2 regions of the Bradyrhizobium sp. LTSP857 genome follow, and region 2 is predicted to be linked to the other one. Evidence: predicted binding sites of a transcription regulator. Region 2 holds the regulator's gene; the other holds the start of a gene.
What was found. The regulator HrcA, encoded in region 2, represses chaperone genes, less so after heat shock. The targets are predictions, from matches to a motif close to GTTAGCACTCNCNNNNNGNGAGTGCTAAC.

Region 1 (8,422 bases), on a different contig from region 2:
TGGCATGCCCACGGGCATGTCGATCCGCGCCTCGATCCTCGGCATCGTGACCGGCTTCTTTCCGATCGGCTGGATCGTCCTCAATGTCATCTTCCTCTACCAGGTAACGGTGGCGACTGGCCGCTTCGAGCTCTTGAAGCGTGCGGTCGGCGGCGTCACCGAGGACCGGCGGCTGCAACTTCTGCTGATCGCCTTCTCCTTCGGCGCCTTCTTCGAGGGCGCTTCGGGCTTCGGTACGCCGGTGGCGATCACCGGTGCCGTGCTGATCGGCCTCGGCTTCTCACCGCTCGCGGCCTCCGGCCTGTCGCTGATCGCCAACACCGCGCCGGTCGCCTTTGGTGCGCTCGGCACGCCGATCCAGGGCCTCGCCTCGGTCACCGGGCTCGATCCCTACATCCTCGGCGCGATGGTCGGGCGGCAACTGCCGATCTTTTCGCTGATCGTGCCGTTCTGGGTGGTGTGGGCGTTCGCGGGCTGGAAGGGCATGAAGGACGTCTGGCCGGCGATCCTCGTCACCGGCGTGTCGTTCGCAGTCCCGCAATTCGTGATTTCCAATTTCGTCAATCCCTGGATCGTCGACATCGGCGCGTCGCTGATCTCGATGGGCGCGCTGATCCTGTTCTTGAAAGTATGGCAACCCCGGCAACTCTGGCTGTCGCCGGCGCTGCGCGGCCGCGACGAATCGACCGCCACCATGGCCGCGGCCAAGCCGCTCGACAAAACGCCGCTGACGCAGGGCGAGCTGTTCAGCGCGCTGCTGCCGTGGATCATCGTCTGCATCGTGATGCTGATCTGGGGCAACGGCGGCTTCAAGACCTGGGCGAACTCGATCTTTACCTGGAACTATCCCGTTCCCGAGTTGCACCAGATGATCAACAAGGTGGCGCCGGTTGCGGCTAAGCCGACGCCGGAGGGCGCGGTGTTCGGCTTCACCTATTTGTCGTTCACCGGCACGGGCCTGCTGATCGCGGCGATCATCTCGGGCTTCCTGATGGGCGTCGGGCCCGGCAGGTTGCTGGTGGAATATGGCCGCACCATTCGGCTCTGCGCGATCTCGCTGATCACGATCTCGGCGATGCTTGCGATCGGCACGCTCACGCGTCTGTCCGGCGTCGACGCGACGCTCGGCTTGGCGTTCGCCGCAACCGGGGTGCTCTATCCCTTCTTCGGCACGCTGCTCGGCTGGCTCGGTGTGGCGCTGACGGGATCGGATACGTCGTCGAATATCCTGTTCGGCAACCTCCAGAAGATCACCTCCGAGCAGCTCGGCCTGTCGCCGATCCTGATGGCGGCGGCGAACTCGTCCGGCGGCGTGATGGGCAAGATGATCGACGCGCAATCGATCGTGGTCGCGTCCACCGCCACCAACTGGTACGGCCACGAGGGCACGATCCTGCGTTTCGTGTTCTGGCACTCGATCGTGCTGGCCTCGCTGGTCGGCGTGTTCGTGACGTTGCAGGCCTATGTCTGGCCGTTCACGGCGATGGTCCTGAAGTAGCGGGCGACGCCCAGTTTCGACGCAAATCCCCGCGGGGTTGCTCGTTCCCGCGGGGATTTTTGCGACTTGAATCGACGAACCTTCTCAAAGGCTTCGCCGTCTTATAGAAGACCCGGAAAATCGGGTTGGTCGAGAGGTCTCATGGTTTCGTTCAAGCGGATGGTATGTGCGGCGGCCGCGGTGCTTGCGATGTCCACTGTCGCGTGTGCGGAAGAGGGCTTCCCCTTCGGCACCGAGATGACATTGGAGGCGGTGCCGCAGTCCGGCTCGAAACGGATCCCGAACATCGAGATCGGCGACAATGGCGAGGTCGTGCTGGAGCTCTGGTGCAAGGGCGGCAAGGGCCAGTTTTCCGTTGCCGGCAACACCGTGATCTTCGTCCCCGGTCAGATCCAGGACCGTTCCTGCCCACAGGCAAAGGCCCAGGCCGACGACGATCTCGTCGCGGCGCTCGCAGCCGTCGAGACCTGGAAGCGCCAGGGCGACGTGCTCACGCTGATCGGCCCGAAGCCGCTGCGCTTTCGCGCCAACGGGAATTAGCTCTCTCGCTGTCATTCCCCGCGCAGGCGGGGAATCCAGTACGCCGCGGCTTATCGATTGACGACTGTCGTCTCGGAGTACTGGATCGCCCGCCCCAGTGCGCAAGCGCGCACAAGGCGGGCGATGACAGAGACCTGAGTTTGGCGATCAGCCTACTTCCACACCGACTTGTCGGCGTCCCAGCGCTGGCCCTTCAGCTCCTTGGCCAGCGCCTCGACCGAGCCGTTGTCGTCAGCCTGGTCGCTTTCCTCGTCGGCTGCCGCTTCGTCGGACAAATTGAGCTTTGCGCCGGTGCTCTCATCGGTGGTCGTGGTTGAGGGGTTGCCGATCCAGAGCATCAACTTGTCGGTCGTCCCCGGCTTGTCGGCGGAGACGAGGGCCGCGACCTCGATCGTGTCGGTGAGTTCGAGCGCCGGGAAATCCTGGTTCGGCCGCTTGAAGACGAGCTTGAGCTTGCCGGTGGCGGGGCTGAAGTTTTGCGAGACCGGCTTGGCCGCGAGCGTCCTGCTCAGCACGCCCGCGACCGCGGTCGCGAGCTTGTCACGGTTGATCTTGTCGCCGTCGCGCCAGTCGGCTGCGGCGATGCGGATGGAGCGATCCATCTCGGTCATCCCGGAGGTCCAGCCGGCGGCGGTGACGCCCGGCGTCGCCTTGAATTTCGCGAGCAGCGCGGCCGCGCGCTCCGGATCGACCGACATGTTGATGGTCTGCTCGCCGGCGCGCAGCGCGTCGCAGCCGACGGTCAGGCTCGCCAGCGTCACCTCGATGTCCTGACCCCTAAGGCTCTTCAGGAAGTCGGTCGCCGCATCCAGCTTGACCTTGACCGCGATTGCTTCCGGCGAGACTTCGGTAAAATCCTTCGGCTGCGGCGTGATGCCGTCATCGGTGGTCTGGTTGTCCAGAAATTCCTTCTCGCTGAGATCGGAATTGTCGGGCGAGGCGACCTCGGTCATGACCTGGCCGATGCCGATCTGGCCGCGGAATTCGAAGGTGTCGCCGGTCGGCTTGCGCGCGAGCTTGACGGTGACCGGCGCCTTCTCGCCAAGGCTCGAGGTTGTGCCGGTCAGCGTCTGGCCCGCGACCTGGAGATTGACGACGAAGCGGTCCTTGCGGTCGGAATTCTTGGCGACGGGGTAGCAGACGTCGAGCACGGCCGCCGTGACGATCTTGCCGGACCGCGTCTCCTTCAGGATCACGTCGGCATTGCCGTCCATCAGTCCGTCGATCGAGGTGAAATAGCGCGTCTCCGTGCCACCGGGCGCCGTCGCCTTTGGCGACAGCTTCATCTGGGCGGAGGCGACTTCGGGCGAGACGGCAAGCAGAGCCGCCAAAAGGGCTGTTGAGCAAACCAGAAGCGCGCGCATCGACGAATTCCTCGAGCAATGGAGCATGATTCGGACCCGGAGGACCGCGTTAGCGCAAAGTGTGAAGCGGTTTTCCGAAAGGATCATGCTCAAACAATAGAATCGGCGCCACCGTAGTGGGTTTTGGCCGTCGGTTGAATCGGAAAGCTTGGGCCCAGATCTGTAAAAAACCCAAGTCTGTAAAAAACATAGTCGGCAAAAAAGAAGGCCGCCCGGAGGCGGCCTTCGCAACATTGCATTGGAACGAACGGCCTAGAAGCCGCCCATGCCCCCGCCGCCCGGGGCGGGCGCGGCTTCCTTCTTCGGCGATTCGGCGACCATCGCCTCGGTGGTGACCAGCAGGCCTGCGATCGAGGCGGCGTCCTGGAGCGCGGTGCGCACCACCTTGGCGGGGTCGATGATGCCCTTCTCGACCATGTCGACATAGTCCTCGTTCTGTGCGTCGAAGCCGAAGGTCTCGGACTTGTTCTCCAGGATCTTGCCGACCACGATCGAGCCCTCGACGCCGGCATTCTCCGAGATCTGGCGGATCGGAGCTTCCAGCGCCTTCAGCACGATGTTGATGCCGGCCTGGACGTCGGCATTGGCGTTGGTGAGACGACCGACCGCCTTCTTGGCGCGCAGCAGGGCGACGCCGCCGCCGGGGACGATGCCTTCCTGCACCGCGGCGCGAGTGGCGTTGAGCGCGTCCTCGACGCGGTCCTTTTTCTCCTTGACCTCGATCTCGGTCGCGCCGCCGACGCGGATCACCGCGACGCCGCCTGCGAGCTTGGCAAGACGCTCCTGGAGCTTCTCACGGTCGTAGTCCGAGGTGGTCTCCTCGATCTGCGCCTTGATCTGGCCGACGCGCGCCTCGATGTCGGGCTTCTTGCCGGCGCCCTTGACGATCGTGGTGTTTTCCTTGTCGATCACGACCTTGCCCGCGCGTCCCAGCATCTTCACCGTGACGTTCTCGAGCTTGATGCCGAGCTCTTCCGAGATCAGCTGGCCGCCGGTCAGGATCGCGAGATCCTCCAGCATGGCCTTGCGGCGATCGCCGAAGCCAGGCGCCTTGACGGCGGCAACCTTCAGGCCGCCACGGAGACGGTTGACGACCAGCGTGGCCAGCGCCTCGCCCTCGACGTCCTCGGCGATGATGACGAGCGGCTTGCCCGACTGCACCACGGCTTCCAGCACCGGCAGCATGGCCTGAAGGCCGGACAGCTTCTTCTCGTGCAGGAGGATGTAGGCGTCCTCGAGCTCGGCGGTCATCTTCTCGGCGTTGGTGACGAAGTAGGGCGACAGATAGCCGCGGTCGAACTTCATGCCCTCGACGATGTCGACTTCGGTGACGAGCGACTTGTTCTCTTCGACGGTGATGACACCCTCGTTGCCGACCTTCTGCATCGCCTGCGCGATCATCTTGCCGATGGCGGTATCGCCGTTGGCCGAGATGGTGCCGACCTGGGCGACCTCGGAGGAGGCCGCGACCGGCTTGGCGCGCTTCTCGATGTCCTTGATGACGGCCGCAACCGCGATGTCGATGCCGCGCTTGAGATCCATCGGGTTCATGCCGGCGGCAACCGACTTGGCGCCTTCGCGCACGATGGCCTGGGCCAGCACGGTCGCGGTGGTGGTGCCGTCGCCGGCGAGGTCGTTGGTCTTGGAGGCGACCTCACGCACCATCTGTGCGCCCATGTTCTCGAACTTGTCCTCGAGCTCGATCTCCTTGGCGACGGTGACGCCGTCCTTGGTGATGCGGGGCGCGCCGAACGACTTCTCGATGAGGACGTTGCGGCCCTTCGGGCCGAGCGTCACCTTGACGGCGTTAGCGAGAATGTCGACGCCGCGCAGCATGCGATCGCGCGCGTCTCCGGAAAACTTGACGTCCTTGGCAGCCATGTTCTGCAGTCCCTGTTATTCGCGATGGATCTTGTTTCGTGATGTGTCTTGTGTGTTCGTCGCATCAATTCCGGGACCCGCTAGGGCGAGCCCGGCGGAATGATGGATGCCCGGACCTGATGATCCGGGCATGGCATTCAGCGGCCGTTCAGGCGTCTGGCCTTAGGCCATCACGCCCATGATGTCTGACTCTTTCATGATCAGGAGATCTTCGTTGTCGATCTTGACCTCGGTGCCCGACCACTTGCCGAACAGCACGCGGTCGCCGACCTTGAGGTCGATCGGGATCAGCTTGCCCGCCTCGTCGCGGCCGCCGGGGCCAACGGCGACGATTTCGCCCTGGGACGGCTTTTCCTTGGCGGTGTCGGGAATGATGATGCCGCCCTTGGTCTTTGCTTCGGCATCGATACGTTTGACCACGACACGGTCATGCAGCGGACGAAATTTGGACTTAGCCATGACGTTTCCCTTTGGAGGCTCGGTTTTCCGAAAGCAGCGGAGGTGGGTGAGGGCAGCGCTGCCATCCATCCTCTTGCCGAGGATCGAACAGCGCGCTTAGCAATCGGTCTTCCCGAGTGCTAATAGTGCGCCCGGGAATATGGCTTGGCTGCGATCCTGTCAAGCAAAGGTGGTTAAGCGATTGGTGAGGCGGATATAGGATGATGGCATTGGAAACTCGTTCGGGGCGCCGGCGTATATTAGGACGTCATTGCTCCGCCAGCGGTTTTGCGCTTGGCTGCGGGAGGGGTGCGGCCGTGGTCTTGCTCGGGGGAATGCTATGATCAGTTCAGCTCACGCACGCACGGTTGCCAATCTGGCGGCGGCCTCTTGCCTGGCGCTGCTGCTTGGCGCCTGTGGCGGCGGCTTGAGCCTGCCGTCCTTTTCGTCATCCTCGCCGCCGCCCGCGGCCGAGCCCGGCGTCGGGCCGGAAATGCCGGCGTCGATCCGCGCCGACGAGATCGTCGGCCGCTGGGGGCTCGCCTCGTTCCAGAACCCGGCCGACCGTGCCCGCACCGAGGCGGCCGCCCGGGCCCAGTGCAAGAATCCTTACGTGATCGGCGCCGGGACCTCCGGCGGCGTTGTCATGCATCTGGCCGACCAGGCAACACCGCAGGAATTGCGGCTGAAGGGCTCGCCCGGCGGCAAGAACTATATCGGCCCGTCCGGCCCGACGCCCGGCGAGCAGGACCGCGAGATCGTCTCCTTCGACGGCCGCGTCATGATCACCCGCTTCGTCGACAAGGACGCCGCCACCCGCTACGGCAACATGGTCTACGTCCGCTGCGCGCCCAGGGCGTGATCGGGGTACCCGTCTAACCACTCGTCATTGCGAGGAGCGAAGCGACGAAGCAATCCAGGCTGTCTCTGCGGACGCAGTCTGGATTGCTTCGCTTCGCTCGCAATGACGAACAACAAAAACGCCGGCTCTCGCCGGCGTTTTGCTTTTCCGTATGTCGCGTCCGATCAGTCGAACAGCGCGTCGATGTCGTCCTGCGAGGCGTGGCCGACGTCGCCGGCGAGCTTCGGGCCGTTGAGAAGCTTGTCGTCGTCGCTGCGGGTGTCGACCTGCGCCGGCACGTGCGACTTGATCGCGTCGACGCCGCCCCAGATGTCCATCATCGCATTGATGTGCTGCTCGATGAATTTCATCGTGCCCATGACTTTGCTGATGCGCTGGCCGGTCAGGTCCTGGAAGTTGCAGGCCTCGAAGATCGAGATGACGCGTTCCTGTATGTCGTCGGCCAGACGCTTCTGCTGATCGGCGGACTGGACCTTGGACATCGCACTGGCCGCCTGGTCGATCGATTCAGCGGCTTCGAGGATCTGCTGGGTCGCCTGCTCGGTGCCGCCGACCACGGCGCCGAGCTCGCCATTGACCTTGGCCATTTCGCCGCCGTCAAAGCTCTTGCCGTGCAGCGTCGCGATCTCGCGCTTGGTACGATCGATGGCGTCATGGATGAGGTCGAGCTCGACCTTCAGCTTCTCGCACTGCTCGATCTGAGCCCGGTAGGTCTCAAGCATCGTGCGCGCGTCGGTAAGCTCCTGGGCCGTGGAGGCGTCGATCGCCGCCATGGCTGCGCTGCCGGACAAGGGCGCAGGCGTAATGCCTTTCGCCATCTGTGCGCGGATCGCACGCAGCTCTGCCATGATCTCGCTATGCATCGGCGCTGCCTCCTCAATCATTTCGGGGCTGGGCATCTCGCCGACAATAGCCTCCTCGACACGAAAACGTTTGCGGTGAATAGCCATTAGGAACTCCCCCCACCTCACTCACGCGTCTTTTTAGGCAGAAGCGATTTAACACGGAGTTCACGGCCGGAACTGTTGTGCGGCCGCGCGCGACGCGGTCAAAACCGCCGGTTAACCATGCAATTGCGGTGTTCACCGAAAATAAACGCTGATCGCCAAATTGCCCCTCGCTTGGCGAAATGGTGAATCGAAACGCCGCCTCCGTTTACCAAACAAAACGCCTTTTGCTCTTTATTGACCACGTCGCGAGCGCTGATCAGCAAGCCGCGTTCGACGGCGAATGTAACTAGACGAAACAGTACAGAGTACGTCGATGTTCAAGAAAATGTCTGTCGCGCTGCTTGGCAGCGCTTGCACCTTCATTGCCGGCGCAACCAGCGCCAGCGCCTTCGATAATACGGTGCCGAACGATCCGCCCGCGGTGCTCTATCAGCCGCAGGTGCCGCCAGCGCCGGTGCGTGTCGCCTCCAATGCGAACATGGGCGGCGGCTTCATCGAGTTCCTGTTCGGCGATGGGCCCGGCCGCGGCCCGGCCTATGCTCCGCAGCAGCCGATGTACCAGCAGCAGCCGGGTTATAATGATCCGCGCCGCCTGCCGCCGATGGGCGAGCCGCAGATGCAGGGGGCCGGCCTCCAGCAGGAGGCCGTCGACCCGCGGCAGCGTCAGTTCGATCCGAAATTCGAGAAACAACTTGTTGACTATAGCGGCAAGGAAAGTGCCGGCACGATCGTGGTCGATTCCTCGAACAAGTTTCTCTATCTCGTCGAGGGCAGCGGCCGGGCGATGCGTTATGGCATCGGCGTCGGACGCGAGGGCTTCACCTGGTCCGGCGTGAAGTCGATCACGGCCAAGCGCGAATGGCCGGATTGGACGCCGCCGGCGGAAATG
Region 2 (8,422 bases):
TGCATGCGGCCCAGCGCCTTCAGCGAGGCATCATCAAGCGCCTGCACGCCGAGCGAAACACGGTTCACGCCGGCCGCGCGATAGCCGGCGAAGCGCGTGGCTTCGACGCTGGTCGGGTTTGCTTCCAGCGTGACTTCGACGTCGCTCGCGACTGTCCAATGCTTGCCGATCGCATCGAGCACCGCGCCGACAGTTGCCGGCTGCATCAGCGATGGCGTGCCGCCACCGAGGAAGATCGATGTGACCTCGCGGCCGGGCGCGCGCTGTGCAGTTGTTTCAATCTCGCGCGCGAAAGCTGAGGCGAAGCGTGCCTCGTCGATCGCGACGTGGCGGACATGGCTGTTGAAGTCGCAATACGGGCACTTCGACAGGCAGAACGGCCAGTGCACGTAGACGCCAAAGGCTTCCTTAGCGCGGCTCAAGGCAGATCTCCGCCAGTTTCACGAAGGCGCGGGCGCGATGCGACAGGCCAAGGCCAAGCGGCGGCAGGCCGTGCTTCTCGATGCTGGTCATCTCGCCGAACGTACGCGTGTGGCCATCGGGCAAAAACATCGGATCGTAGCCGAAGCCGGCCGTGCCGCGCGGCGGCCAGACCAGGGTGCCATCGACGCGCGCTTCGACCTCTTCGAGATGATCGTCGGGCCAGGCGACGCAGAGCGCGGAGACGAAATGCGCCGTGCGCTTGTCCGCCGTGGTTGCGCCGCGCTCCTGCAACAGGCGTTCGATCTGCGCCATCGCCGCTGCGAAGTCTTTGCTCGGACCGGCCCAGCGTGCGGAGAAAATGCCGGGCGCGCCGTCGAGTGCATCGACCACGATGCCGGAATCATCGGCGAAGGAAGGAAGCTTGGTCGCCTGCGCCGCTGCGATGGCCTTGATCGCGGCATTGCTGCGGAAATCGTTGCCGGTCTCTTCCGGCTCGGGAAGGCCGAGCTCACCGGCCGACACCGCCTCGATGCCGTAAGGCGCCAACAGCTCCTTCATCTCGGCGAGCTTGCCGGGATTGTGGGTGGCGATGACCAGCTTTCCGGTGATTCGGCGATGCATGGGCTTATTGACTACGCCACGGCCAGTTTCTGCAAGTCCACGAGACGCGCGACGCCCTTGCGGGCCAGCGCCATCAGCGCCAGGAACTCGGCTTCCGTGAACGGCTCGCGTTCCGCGGTGCCCTGCACCTCGATGATGCGGCCATCGCCGGTCATGACGAAATTGGCGTCGGTATCGGCCTCGGAATCCTCGGCATAGTCGAGATCCAGCACCGGTGTGCCCTTGTAGATGCCGCAGGAGATCGCGGCGACGTTGTCGCGCAACACCTTGGCCTTGATCATGTTGCGCGTCTTCATCCAGCTGATGCAATCGGCGAGCGCGACCCAGGCGCCGGTGATCGAGGCCGTGCGGGTGCCGCCGTCGGCCTGGAGCACGTCGCAATCGACCGTGATCTGGCGCTCACCGAGTGCTTCGAGATCGACGATGGTGCGGAGCGAGCGGCCGATCAGGCGCTGGATCTCGACGGTGCGGCCGCTCTGCTTGCCCGCGGCAGCTTCGCGGCGGGTGCGTTCGGAGGTTGCGCGCGGCAGCATGCCGTATTCGGCGGTGACCCAGCCGCGGCCCTGGCCCTTCAGCCACGGCGGCAGGCGGTCCTCCAGCGTGGCAGTGACCAGCACATGGGTGTCGCCGAATTTCACCAGGCAGGAGCCTTCCGCATATTTGACCACGCCACGCTCAAGCGTCACGGGGCGCAATTCATCGGGCGCACGGCGGCTTGGCCGCATGGGAAATCCTCCAAAACTCACGGGAATAGGCTGTTCGCGGTGCTTGTAGGGGGGGTGAGGGTGAGCAGCAAGGGCTTTTCGGTCCCCAAGCAACTATCGAGCAATCGCAAAACCCCGCTTGTCAGGGGGCTCCCGGATGGACAGATTAAAGGCAGCCGAGAGGAGTTACGTCCGTGGCCCATCACGATCCGATCCATCTGATCGCGCCGCGCGCGGGCCTTGCCCAGCTCAACGAGCGTTCTCGCGACATCTTTCGTCAAATCGTCGAGAGTTATCTCACGACCGGCGAGCCGGTCGGCTCACGCAATATCTCGCGCCTGATCGCCATGCCGTTGTCGCCGGCCTCGGTCCGCAATGTCATGGCCGATCTGGAACAGCTCGGCCTGATCTACGCGCCGCACACCTCCGCCGGCCGTTTGCCGACGGAACTCGGCCTGCGCTTCTTCGTCGATGCCCTGATGCAGGTCGGCGACCTCAACGAGGCCGAGCGGCAGTCGATCCAGAGCCAGCTGACGTCGGTGGGCCACGCCCAATCGGTGGAGGCGGCGCTGTCGGAAGCGCTGACGCGGTTGTCCGGCCTCACCCGCGCCGCCGCCGTGGTGCTGACGCCAAAATCCAATTCGCGGCTGAAACATATCGAATTCGTCCGACTGGAACCCGAGAAGGCGCTGGTGATCCTGGTCGGCGAGGACGGTCAGGTCGAAAACCGTGTGCTGACCCTTCCGCCCGGAGTTCCGTCCTCGGCGCTGACGGAGGCCGGCAATTTCCTCAATGCGCGGATTCGCGGCCGGACGCTGGCCGAGGCCCGGCTCGAGCTCGAAACTGCACTGGGCGAAGCCCGTGCGGAGCTCGACCAGCTCACCCAGAAGGTAATCGCAGCCGGTATCGCCAGTTGGTCCGGCGGCGAGAATGAAAATCGTCAGCTGATCGTACGTGGCCACGCCAATCTGCTGGAGGATTTGCACGCGCTGGAAGACCTCGAGCGGGTGCGGCTGCTGTTTGATGACCTTGAGACCAAGCGCGGCGTGGTCGATCTGCTCGGCCGCGCCGAGACCGCCGAGGGTGTGAGAATCTTCATCGGCAGCGAGAACAAGCTGTTCTCGCTGTCCGGCTCCTCCACCATCATCTCGCCCTATCGGGATGCCGCCGGCCATATCGTCGGTGTTTTGGGCGTAATCGGCCCGACCCGGCTGAATTATGCCCGCGTGATCCCGACCGTGGACTACGCTGCCCGCATCGTCAGTCGCCTCCTGGGCGGCTGACCGGCGGCTCAGACGATCACGGGCGCTTGATTTTCGGCGCCCGAAGCACGATATCCGGGCGAGAAAAATCCCTGAGACGAGTTTGAAAAGAGAGCCGATGACCGATCGAGACCGGCAACCCGAAGACACGACCGCTGCGACCGGCGAGCCCGTGGTGTCGAAGCCCTACATCATGCCCGACGATCCCGAGCCCGGCTCGGTCGAATTGTTGCAGAAGGAAGCTGCCGAGGCGCGCGACCGCATGCTGCGGACGCTGGCCGAGATGGAGAATCTGCGTAAGCGCACCGCCAAGGAGGTCGCCGACTCCAAGCTCTACGGCGTCACCGGCTTTGCCCGCGACGTGCTCGACATCGCCGACAATCTCCAGCGCGCGCTCGATGCCATTCCGGCCGAGACTCGTGCCGCGGCTGATCCCGGTATGACCTCGCTGATCGAGGGCGTCGAGCTCACCGAGCGCTCGCTGCTCAATGCGCTGGAGAAGCACGGCGTGAAGAAGTTCGACCCCTCGGGCCAGAAGTTCGACCCGAACTTCCAGCAGGCGATGTTCGAGGTGCCCGATCCGTCGGTGCCGTCAGGCACCGTGGTGCAGGTCATGCAGGCCGGCTACACCATCGGCGACCGCGTGCTGCGTCCGGCTCTGGTCGGTGTCGCCAAGGGCGGCGCGAAGGCTGCACCTGCGGCCAACAGCAACGAGGCGAACTGAAGCGGGCGTAAGCTCGCAATCCTCATGGTGAGGAGCCGCGCCCGAAGGGCGCGCTCCTCAGGATGCGGGTTTGGCGGAAGAGTCGCGTCGCCTTACGCGCTCACCGCGATATCCGCAGACTGAATCCGCTTCACCCCGGCCTTGGCCATATCGGCCCAGGCTTTCGCGAGCGAGCCCTGATTGTCGATGCCGCGGCAGGCGTCTTCCACGACATAGACCTCGAAGCCGGCCTTGCGCGCGTCGAGCGCGGTCCAGGCGACACAGAAGTCCGTCGCGAGACCCGCAACGAACACGCGCTTGATCTTGCGGCCCTTGAGATAGCCGGCGAGGCCGGTCGAGGTCTTGCCGTCGGCCTCGAGGAAGGCCGAATAGCTGTCGACGTCCTTGTGAAAGCCCTTGCGGATGATGAGCTCGGCCTGCGGGATCGAGAGATCCTTCGACAGCGAAGCGCCGTCGGTGCCCTGCACGCAATGGTCCGGCCACAGCACCTGCTTGCCATAGGGCAGGTCGATCGTTTCGAACGGCTTCTTGCCGGAATGCACCGATGCGAACGAGACATGGCCGGGCGTGTGCCAGTCCTGCGTCATCACCACGTTCGAAAATCCCTTGGCCATCTTGTTGATGACCGGCACCACCTGCTCGCCTTCCTTCACCGCGAGGCTGCCGCCCGGAAGAAAACAGTTCTGCACGTCGATCACGAGCAGCGCGGATGTGTCGTCCGGCTTGATCGAGGCCGCGGCCAACAGCGCGGTTGGAGCGAGGCTCGCGAGCGCCGTCGTCCCCAGCGCCGCCAAGATTTGTCGCCGATCCAGCATCGTTCGTCTCCCTCTGAATGATCCAACGAGGAAGGAGCCTAATTCCGTTCGTATACGAACAGAAGCCCGAAAATGCAGCCGGGTCTGGTGAGCGCTTGGGCGGGCTACTTTCTCGTCGTCCCGGCGAAGGCCGGGACCCATACGCCGCAGCAATAGTTTTGCGAAGACTCGGAGTTACCGGCTCGTCCTGCAACCACTCCCTGTGGTTATTGGGTCCCGGCCTCCGCCGGGACGACACCGAGTGTGCTGGACCGTTTTCGCTTAGCCCTTCGGCTGGATGCCGTCGCGCACTGCGCGGAAGCGGGTGAAGGCGTTCACCCACTGGTCGCGCGGCGCGCTGGCGATGATGCGCAGCGAGGCGCCGCCGGTTGAGAAGCGGATCCACTGCACCACCGTGACCGCGGTCTTGTCCTTGCCGCTGATGCCGTCGATCCGGGTCTCAAAGCCCTGCTGGCCATTGATGCGGATCGGCTCGGACATGGTGACGCGCGATTCGCGCACGCCGGGGATCTGGAGCGCGGCCTCCTGGGCGAAGCGGGCGCGATCGTCGGCCTGCTGCGGGGTCGCGCCGATCAGGCCGAGGATCATGAACGGCTTCGATTCATAGCCTGTGCTCTCGTTGCCGTCGGCCAGGATGATGCTGCTGCCCGGGACCAGCGTGCGAACGTCCTTGAAATCGGCGAGGTCGGTGATCTTGAACGGCATCAGCCCGATCTGTTCGTCGGCCGACACTTCCCTGCGGGTTACCGCGGTCGCAAACATCTGCCGCACCGCGTCGTCGGTGTAGATTTTCGATGCGTTCTCGGGGACCTGCACCGCGACATAGCCGGAGAAGCCGGCACCCGGCACGATCATCGAATAGCGCTTCACCGGAGTATCGCCGGCCTTGCCGCTCTCGGTGGTGAAATAGGCCAACCCCGCCGGCGTCTCGATCTTGTCCGGCTTGACGCCGTTGCTGCCGGCCGGATTCGCGTTGAAGGCGGCCACGACCTCGCCATAGGCCGCCGGCGGCAGCTCGGTGATCAGCACCTTGACGTTGCCGTCCTCGCTCTCGAAGCCGGGAAAGGTCTTGGCCGTGCTCAGCCCGACCAGTGGCGCCATGCCGAGGCGCAAGCCAGGCGGGAAAACGGCGTCGGCGGCGAAGGCCGGAAGTGCTGTGGCAGCGAGGAGGGCGAGCGCGGCGAGGGGGCGAATGAGCTTCATGGGCACTCTACTTGGTTCACATTGAGGCCGTTCGATGGTCGGCCATCGGGCCCCTTTGTCGCGTGGGGCAGCCTAGCGCGCGGTGGTCCGGCCGGTCCGCCTTTTAGCGGGTTTGGCCTTGCCGCAACAGGGTGGCGGCGGGGGGCAGGCCGAGCGCAGACCTGTTAATAATTCCTCACCCGCAAGGGCGGTCCAGCCCGGATATGTTCTTCCAAAACCCAATGTTTTCACGGCCGAAACTTGCGTTCGGTCCTTGCGGGGCCCACCCCCCCTCCTATATGAGCGTCAACCATCGCAATATCGCGGATGTTTGATCTTAGGGGGTTTCGGTTCGGGTGCCTTCTGGGCCCAGCCAACCTGCCGCAAAAACAAGGATATCTGGACCATGGGAAAGGTCATTGGGATCGACCTCGGCACCACGAATTCGTGCGTCGCCGTAATGGATGGCAAGAACGCCAAGGTCATCGAGAATTCCGAAGGCATGCGCACGACGCCTTCGATCGTCGCCGTCACGGATGACGGTGAGCGCCTCGTCGGCCAGCCTGCCAAGCGCCAGGCCGTCACCAACCCCGAGCGTACGTTCTTCGCAGTGAAGCGCCTCATCGGCCGCCGCTACGACGACCCGATGGTCGAGAAGGACAAGAAGCTCGTTCCGTACAAGATCGTGAAGGCTTCCAACGGCGACGCCTGGGTCGAGGCCGACGGCCAGACCTACTCGCCCTCGCAGGTTTCGGCGTTCATCTTGCAGAAGATGAAGGAGACCGCGGAAGCCCATCTGGGCCAGAAGGTCGACCAGGCGGTCATCACCGTTCCGGCCTACTTCAACGACGCCCAGCGCCAGGCGACCAAAGATGCCGGCAAGATCGCTGGCCTTGAAGTGCTGCGCATCATCAACGAGCCGACTGCGGCAGCCCTCGCCTATGGTCTGGACAAGACCAAGACCGGCACCATCGCGGTGTACGATCTCGGCGGCGGCACGTTCGATATCTCCATTCTCGAAATCGGCGACGGCGTGTTCGAGGTGAAGTCGACCAACGGCGACACCTTCCTCGGCGGCGAAGATTTCGACATGCGCCTCGTCGGCTATCTGGCCGACGAGTTCCAGAAGGAGCAGGGCATCAACCTGCGCAACGACAAGCTCGCGTTGCAGCGCCTGAAGGAAGCCGCTGAAAAGGCCAAGATCGAGCTGTCGTCGACGACGCAGACCGAGATCAACCTGCCCTTCATCACCGCGGACCAGACCGGCCCGAAGCATCTGACGATGAAGCTGACCCGCGCCAAGTTCGAAGCGCTGGTCGATGACCTCGTTCAGAAGACGGTCGAGCCCTGCCGCAAGGCGCTGAAGGATGCGGGCCTCACCGCCGCCGAGATCGGCGAAGTGGTGCTGGTCGGAGGCATGTCGCGCATGCCCAAGGTCCAGGAAGTCGTGAAGCAGTTGTTCGGCAAGGAGCCGCACAAGGGCGTCAATCCGGACGAAGTCGTGGCGATCGGCGCTGCGATTCAGGCTGGCGTGCTCCAGGGCGACGTCAAGGACGTGCTGCTGCTCGACGTGACCCCGCTGTCGCTGGGCATCGAGACGCTGGGCGGCGTGTTCACCCGTATCATCGACCGCAACACCACGATCCCGACCAAGAAGAGCCAGGTGTTCTCGACCGCCGAGGACAGCCAGAACGCGGTCACCATCCGCGTCTTCCAGGGCGAGCGTGAAATGGCGGCCGACAACAAGATGCTCGGTCAGTTCGACCTGATGGGCATTCCGCCGGCCCCGCGCGGCATGCCGCAGATCGAGGTCACCTTCGACATCGACGCCAACGGCATCGTCAACGTCTCGGCCAAGGACAAGGCCACCGGCAAGGAGCAGCAGATCCGCATCCAGGCCTCCGGCGGCCTGTCGGAAGCCGACATCGACAAGATGGTCAAGGACGCCGAGGCCAATGCGGCAGCCGACAAGCAGCGCCGCGAGGCGGTCGACGCCAAGAACCATGCCGACGCGCTGGTGCATTCCACCGAGAAGGCACTCGCCGAGCACGGTTCGAGGGTCGCCGAGACCGAGCGCCGCGCCATCGAGGATGCCGTCAGCGACCTCAAGGAAGCGCTGAAGGGTGACGATGCCGAGGCGATCAAGACCAAGACCAACACGCTGGCCCAGGCGTCGATGAAGCTTGGCGAAGCCATGTACAAGCAGCAGGCTGAGGCCGATGCGGCCAAGGACGCTGCGAAGGACGACGTCGTCGACGCGGAATTCACCGAAGTCGACGACGACAAGAACAACAAGAAGTCTGCATAAGCCCGCGAGGGTCATGATGCGGACGGCTTGGACCCCACACGCTGAACTGGCCTCTCCCCTCAGGGGGGAGGCCGTCGTGTCGGGCTCGACGGGGCGCGCTCCCGTTACGATCGATCAATTCCCAGCCGTTATTCTCAACGCTGCCGTGGTGCCCTCTGCCGCAAGGCGGAAGGGCGCTTATATCGTCGCGTGGCGGCGTTGTTTCGCCCCGACTTGAATCGCGATTGGATAGACCGGGTCAGACATGTCCACCAAGCGCTGCTATTACGAAACCCTCGAGGTCGAACGCTCCGCCGACGATTCCGTCCTGAAATCGTCCTTCCGCAAGCTTGCGATGAAATTTCATCCCGACCGCAATCCGGGGGATGACACCAGCGAAGTCC

Region 1: UP06_RS16510 (co-chaperone GroES) is a predicted target of HrcA. The motif match lies at 5,838-5,866, and genes of this name have one in related genera.

What each region holds. Positions count from the first base shown of each region.
Region 1 is NZ_JYMS01000026.1:494,746-503,167, reverse strand. Features, by position in the region: gene UP06_RS16530 (L-lactate permease) at 1-1,498, shown strand, start outside; gene UP06_RS16525 (META domain-containing protein) at 1,640-2,038, shown strand; gene UP06_RS16520 (hypothetical protein) at 2,191-3,402, opposite strand; gene groL (chaperonin GroEL) at 3,655-5,283, opposite strand; gene UP06_RS16510 (co-chaperone GroES) at 5,446-5,742, opposite strand; gene UP06_RS16505 (hypothetical protein) at 6,062-6,583, shown strand; gene UP06_RS16500 (protein phosphatase CheZ) at 6,748-7,533, opposite strand; gene UP06_RS16495 (L,D-transpeptidase) at 7,847-8,422, shown strand, end outside.
Region 2 is NZ_JYMS01000027.1:344,325-352,746, forward strand. Features, by position in the region: gene hemW (radical SAM family heme chaperone HemW) at 1-422, opposite strand, end outside; gene rdgB (RdgB/HAM1 family non-canonical purine NTP pyrophosphatase) at 409-1,044, opposite strand; gene rph (ribonuclease PH) at 1,056-1,769, opposite strand; gene hrcA (heat-inducible transcriptional repressor HrcA) at 1,943-3,031, shown strand; gene grpE (nucleotide exchange factor GrpE) at 3,129-3,734, shown strand; gene pncA (bifunctional nicotinamidase/pyrazinamidase) at 3,827-4,549, opposite strand; gene UP06_RS19105 (hypothetical protein) at 4,811-5,752, opposite strand; gene dnaK (molecular chaperone DnaK) at 6,138-8,039, shown strand; gene dnaJ (molecular chaperone DnaJ) at 8,284-8,422, shown strand, end outside.